Regions from separate parts of the Blautia massiliensis (ex Durand et al. 2017) genome, predicted to be linked through region 1. Evidence: riboswitches for the same ligand, from Rfam matches in the RefSeq annotation. Region 1 holds a riboswitch; the other holds the start of a gene.

Evidence for each region. Region 1 has a riboswitch for FMN ahead of V9W66_RS12055 (ECF transporter S component). Riboswitches for the same ligand answer to the same signal wherever they lie in the genome.
Region 2: linked by a shared signal. The riboswitch ahead of V9W66_RS17235 (DUF6783 domain-containing protein) and the one ahead of V9W66_RS12055 (ECF transporter S component) in region 1 are both predicted to bind FMN.

What each region holds. Positions count from the first base shown of each region.
Region 1 is NZ_CP146725.1:2,547,593-2,551,005, forward strand. Features, by position in the region: gene V9W66_RS12050 (glycosyl hydrolase) at 1-1,290, shown strand, start outside; FMN riboswitch at 1,339-1,456, shown strand; gene V9W66_RS12055 (ECF transporter S component) at 1,586-2,221, shown strand; gene V9W66_RS12060 (MATE family efflux transporter) at 2,487-3,413, opposite strand, start outside.
Region 2 is NZ_CP146725.1:3,658,936-3,662,348, forward strand. Features, by position in the region: gene tsf (translation elongation factor Ts) at 1-840, shown strand, start outside; FMN riboswitch at 1,131-1,245, shown strand; partial or broken gene V9W66_RS17230 (DUF6783 domain-containing protein) at 1,363-1,605, opposite strand; partial or broken gene V9W66_RS17235 (DUF6783 domain-containing protein) at 1,555-1,680, shown strand; gene ribD (bifunctional diaminohydroxyphosphoribosylaminopyrimidine deaminase/5-amino-6-(5-phosphoribosylamino)uracil reductase RibD) at 1,683-2,810, shown strand; gene ribE (riboflavin synthase) at 2,792-3,413, shown strand, end outside.

The DNA of each region.
Region 1 (3,413 bases):
CGCTGGCTGTTTCTGTGCCATGTAAACCGTACAGAGAAGATCTCAGATGCTTGTATCGTGATCAATGAACTGCAGGAGCGTAAGAAAAATCAGGATCTTCCAAGAAAAGAAAAACTCCGCATCCGTATCCGCGGATCCTGGAAGGTGACGGTATATGATGCCATGACAGGTGAAATTTATCCGGTGAAAGCAGAATACCATAAAGGGGACACTGCTCTGGAACGAAGCATGTTTGACCACGACAGTCTTCTTCTCTGGCTGGAGCCGGCTGGTACAGCATCCATGGTATCAGAAGAATTGCTTTCTGAAACAGATAATGCTGAGAATACTGAGAGTGGTTCTGCCAGTGAGGAGAAGAAATGTAGCTGCCAGCTGGATATTTCCGATCAGGTGGAGATTGTCCGCAGTGAGCCGAATGTAAGTATTCTGGATCTGGCTGAATATGCGTTTGACGGTGGGGAGTGGCAGCCGGAGGAAGAGATTCTCCGCATTGACAATCTGTTCCGTGAGAAACTGGGATATCCGCTTCGCATGGAGGCTTTTGCACAGCCGTGGACCAATGACAGAGAGGAAGGCTTTGAACATACTTTGTCCCTGCGATTCCATATTCATACAGAGGTTCTGTTGGAAGGGATTTTCCTTGCTATGGAAAATGACGAGAAAACCAGAATATTCCTGGATGAGAAAGCAGTGGAAAACCGTACAGAGGGATGGTATACAGATCACTGTATCCGCAAAGTGCCGCTTCCGAAGATGGAATCCGGAGAGCATGAACTGGTTGTGGAGATCCCTTACAATTCCAAAGTGAATATCGAAGCGATGTTCCTGCTGGGAGAGTTTTCCGTGAAAGCTGTGGGAAGAGACCAGGTGCTGGATGCGGTGAGCCACAAGGCAGCCTTCAGTGACCTTACCGTTCAGGGTTATCCGTTCTATGGTGGAAATGTGACATATAAAATTCCATTTATCAGCAAAGGCGGAGAAGTAAATGTACGGGCAAATCTGTTCCGCGCACCGGTTATGAAGGCTTCTGTGGATGGAAAAGAAGCGGGGTATATTGCATTTTCTCCCTATGAGGTATCTCTTGGTGAACTGCCGTCAGGAGAGCATCTCCTGGAGCTGACTGTATTTGGAAACAGGGTGAATACATTTGGAACCTTACATAACTGTGATCAGAAAGAAGACTGGTATGGACCAAATGCATGGAGGACAACCGGCGACCTCTGGTCCTATGAGTATCAGATAAAACCGTCAGGCCTTCTGAAGGCGCCGGTTCTTGTAGAGAAAAATTAAGCCTTGTAATTATAAAAAGAGCGCGTTATAATGAACTCATAAAAAAGAAAATTTCTTCGGGGCAGGGTGTGATTCCCTACCGGCGGTATAGTCCGCGACCCGCTTTGGCGGCTGATCTGGTGAAATTCCGGAACCGACAGTAAAGTCTGGATGAGAGAAGAACGCGCAGTATTTAAAGAACGTGCTCAGTGCCCCGGGAAGAAGCTCCCGGGGCTTTTTATGTGAAAAAATTTTTTCGCATAAAGATTTCTTGTGGAAATTTTCTTTGAATATTTCTGAAGAAGGAGAGAGAGTTATGAGCGAACAGATATTACAGAGAGGAAATGCCGTGGAAAGAAGCAGAACAAGAACCATCGCGCAGGTAGCCATGCTTGGTGCTGTGGCAGGAGTATTAATGAATCTTGAGTTTCCGATCCCGTTTCTTGCACCGTCTTTTTATCAGCTTGATTTTTCCGAGGTACCGGTTATGGTAGGAACCTTCGCTATGGGACCTGTGGCAGGTATCCTGATCGAGCTTGTGAAGATTCTCGTACATCTTGTGACTAAGGGAACCATGACTGCCGGTGTTGGTGATGTTGCCAATTTCCTGTTTGGATGTGCCTATGTGGTACCGGCCGGCCTGATCTACCGTTTCCGTCACAAAAAGAGCAGAGTACATGCAGTTGCAGGTATGGCAGCAGGAACAGTCCTGACAGCAATCCTTGCATGCTTTGTCAATGCCTTTGTGCTGCTTCCGGCTTACGGTAAGGCGTTTGGAATGCCGATCGAGACCTTTATCCAGATGGGAAGCGCAGTACACGGCTCCGTAAACGGCCTGCTTACCTTTGCACTGCTGATCATTGCTCCGTTTAATATCTTTAAATATGCACTGACATCTCTGATCGTATTTGTAATTTATAAGAAGATCCGTGTTGTACTGAAGGGTGACTGATCATAAGCAGCTGACGGAGGATGAAGAAAAGATCAGAAATTGGTGGTTTCAGATAAATATCTGAGAATGTGAGAAATGCCATGTAATATATTGCCGATGGGCAGTAAATTACATGGCATTTTTTATGTTATAGGAAATTACTCCGTAATGTTCCTATAACATAAAAAAGCCCTCCGGGCAGGATCGCACTGCGACGGAGAGGAATAATGTCGCTGAAGCGACCCGTCGCAGGCGGAGAATCCTGCAAGCAGGATTCTTTCTTGTGTCAGGCGTTTTGTTCTGCAGCTTTCATGACTCCAAGCTCACGTCTGGCAAAAACAACGGCCAGCACAAATGCAGAGGTATCTGCAATTGGTCCTGCGTACATGACGCCATCGATTCCGAAGAAGACCGGGAAGATGACGATCAGCGGCAGCAGGAAGAGCATCTGCCTTGTGAGAGACATGATCACACCAAGCCTGGCTTTTCCAATGGAGGTAAAAAAGCCGGCGGACATGGGCTGGATTCCGTTGGCAAAGGTCATCAGCATGAAGATGCGGAGATATTTTTCTGCAAAATGAAAGTACAGGTCGCTGCCGTTTCCGAAGATGCCTACGATCTGATGCGGGAAGAACTGGAAGCAGATAAAAAATATGGTTGCGATCACAGTACATAAGGTTACGGAATAGCGGTATGTCTGGCGTACACGGCTGTATTTTTCGGCACCGTAGTTAAATCCCAAGATGGGCTGGGAGCCCTGGGAGATTCCGATGCAGATGGCCATAAATACCTGATTGACTTTGGAAATGATCCCTGCACAGGCGATTGGAATATCACTCCCGTAGGCGGAGAGTGCTCCGTAATGGCGAAGTGTATTGTTCATGACGATCTGCACTGCAGCAATGGCAACCTGATTGATACAGGATGCCATTCCCAGAGAAAAAATGGCAGACAGATTGCGTGCCTCAGGAATCAGCATGGAGTGGTCCAGGTACATTTTCCGGAGTCTGGAAAAATAAAAGATGATCAGAAGTCCGGATACGATCTGGCCGATCACGGTTGCCCAGGCTGCACCTTTGATGCCCCAGCCGAATCCAAAGATGAAAAGCGGGTCCAGGATGGTGTTGATGGCGGCACCGGCCAGGATGCAGGTCATGGAATAGGTAGGACTCCTGTCTGCTCGGATCAGGTGGTTGCCGCCTGTGCTTAAAAC
Region 2 (3,413 bases), 1.1 Mb from region 1:
GATAAAGCAGTTGAGTTCCTGCGTGAGAAGGGTCTTGCTACAGCACAGAAGAAAGCAAGCCGTATCGCAGCAGAGGGTCTTTGCAAAACTCTGGTAACAGAGGATGGAAAGAAAGCAGTCGTTGTTGAGGTTAATGCTGAGACAGACTTCGTTGCAAAGAACGAGAAGTTCCAGAGCTATGTTGCAGATGTTGCAGCACAGGCACTTAACACAACAGCAGCTGATATCGATGCTTTCCTTGCTGAGGCATGGGCACTTGATACAACTAAGACTGTAAAAGAGGCTCTTGCAGCTCAGATCGCAGTAATCGGCGAGAACATGAACATCCGTAGATTTGCTCAGGTTGAGGAGCAGAACGGATTCATCGCTTCCTACACTCATATGGGTGGAAAGATCGGCGTTCTTGTAGACGTTGAGACAGATGTTGTTAACGATGCTGTTAAAGAGATGGCTAAGAACGTAGCTATGCAGATTGCGGCTCTGAAACCGCAGTACACAAGCGACAAGGAAGTAAGCGCTGACTATATCGAGCATGAGAAAGAGATCCTTATGGCTCAGATCCAGAACGATCCGAAGGAGTCCCAGAAACCGGCTAAGGTTATTGAGGGAATGATCACAGGACGTATCAAGAAAGAGCTCAAAGAGATCTGCCTTCTTGACCAGACATACGTAAAAGCAGAGGACGGAAAACAGTCCGTTGCTAAATATGTAGAGCAGGTAGCAAAAGAGAACGGCGCTAAGATCCAGATCAAAGGCTTCGTTCGCTACGAGACAGGCGATGGTCTTGAGAGAAAAGAAGAGAACTTCGCTGAGGAAGTTGCAAAGCAGATGAACGCATAATCTTACAGTTCACATAAGAATTTGAATCGTAATTTTATCATGTAAATCAATGAAAAACCTTGAATTTCCTATGAAAATGGGATGATTCAAGGTTTTTTTGCGTATTGGGGATTAAATTCGAGACTGTGAGAAAAAGTCTGTAAATAAGATTCTTCTATGATATGCAAGGGTGGCAAGCCTGAAAATCAGGCTTCTCACCTTGTTTTATATATAACAGTGGTAGGGCGGTGGAATTTAAATAAAAAATTTACACTTTACAAATAACAGATAAAGTATTAAAATAAACAAAAAGATATCTTCAGGGCAGGGTGTGATTCCCTACCGGCGGTAGAGCCCGCGAGCCGAAAGGCATGATCCGGTGAGATTCCGGGGCCGACAGTATAGTCTGGATGGAAGAAGATGATAGTACAGTTGATTTTTGTATGAATGAATGTAGTATCAGAGCTCTGAGATGGTGATCCATTTCAGAGCTTTTTATGTAGGAAATAATCAGACATTCATTTATTGATCATATGTAACAGATCAATTCCACCCTGCAGATATTTCTGCAGGCTTTTTTTGTATTCGGCACATCGTTTTCGAAATAAATATACCACTCACTTGTCTGTGAATCCGATTGCACAGGTCTAAAAGCCTTGGCGTACCAGAGCGTGTTTGAAAAATCATTCCTGCAATCTGCACGCCCCACTTTGCGGTATATTTTGCCCGAATTCAGTTGCCGTAGCCCGCTACGGCGCCCTCATCCGGACAAAATCTCCCACAAATTGTGACGCACATCTTACAGAAAGCCTTTTTCAAACACGCTCTAGACAAAGAACAGGAATAAGAAAGAAGGAATAGAAATGACGGATCAGGAATATATGCTTCGGGCGGTTCAGCTGGCCAAAAAAGGAGAAGGCTGGACGAATCCCAATCCGATGGTAGGGGCAGTGATCGTAAAAGACGGAAGGATCATTGGGGAAGGCTATCATAAAAAGTATGGAGAACTTCATGCGGAGCGTAATGCAATTGCTTCCCTCACAGAATCAGCAGAAGGTGCGGTGATTTATGTTACGCTGGAGCCTTGCTGTCATCATGGAAAAACACCTCCATGTACGGAAGCGATCATTGAACAGAAGATCAAAAAAGTGGTGATTGGTTCCCGGGATCCGAATCCGAAAGTGGCAGGAAAAGGTGTACAGATGTTAAGGGAAGCCGGTGTAACAGTAGTTGAAGATTTTATGAGAGCAGAATGTGATCAGCTGAATCCGGTGTTTTTCCATTATATTACTACGAAAACCCCATACGTGGTGATGAAGTATGCCATGACACTGGATGGGAAGATCGCAACGAAGACAGGAGCATCAAAATGGATCACCGGAGAAGCGGCAAGAAAAGAAGTACAGCATATGCGGCATCAGTACATGGGGATTATGGCAGGTATTGAAACTGTGCTTGCAGATGATCCGATGTTAAACGTCCGGGCAGAAGGCTGGAAAAGTCCTGTCAGGATTGTGTGCGACAGTAAGCTCAGGATCCCCCCGGACAGTCAGATCGTAAAAAGTGCGGAAAAGTACCGGACGATCGTGGCTTATGCAGATCAGAAAAATACAGAAGAAAAAATAAAAATATTACATACCATGGGAGTTGAGACCATTTACTGTCCGGATGAAAAGGATCAGATAGACCTTAAGAAGTTGATGACAGATCTTGGAAACAGAGGTATTGACAGCATCCTCCTGGAGGGAGGCGGTACGCTAAATGACAGTGCCCTGCGAGCCGGAATTGTAAAGGAAGTACAGGCTTTTGTGGCACCAAAGCTGTTTGGTGGTGTGGCCGGGAAGACACCGGTAGAAGGTATCGGAGTTGAATTCCCGTCTGAAGCAGTAGAACTGAAATATACAGATATCTGCCAGATCGGTGAGGACATCCGGATAAGATGTCAGGTGTGTGAGAAAAAACAGGAGGAATCATGTTTACAGGAATCGTAGAAGAGAAAGGAAAAGTCCGTTATATACAGCTGACAGGAGAATCAGGGATCCTGGCAGTGAAAGCCCGGAAAGTCCTGGAAGGGACAAGGATCGGTGACAGTATTGCTGTGAATGGTGTGTGTCTGACAGTTACGTCGATCCAGCCGGACGGATTTACTGCCGATGTGATGGCAGAGACGATCAGAAGAAGCAGTCTTGGCAGTTGTAAAGCTGGAAGCCAGGTAAACCTGGAACGTGCAATGGCTGCAGATGGCAGGTTCGGGGGACACATAGTAAGCGGCCATATTGATGGGACTGGAGTGATACGTTCCATGCTCCGGGAAGAAAATGCCATCTGGGTATCAATTGAGACATCGCCACAGATCTTGCATCTGATCGTGGAAAAAGGATCCGTTTGTATTGATGGGATCAGCCTGACAGTTGCAAGGGTTGATGAAGCTGGTTTTCAGGTGTCGGTCATTCCACATACAGGAGGAGAAACCACTCTTTTGGAAAAGGTGCCGGGGGATCTGGTTAATCTGGAAAATGATGTGATCGGAAAATATGTAGAAAAACTGCTTGGCATCAGAAAAAATGAAGAAGAGAAAAAAGAATCCGGAATTA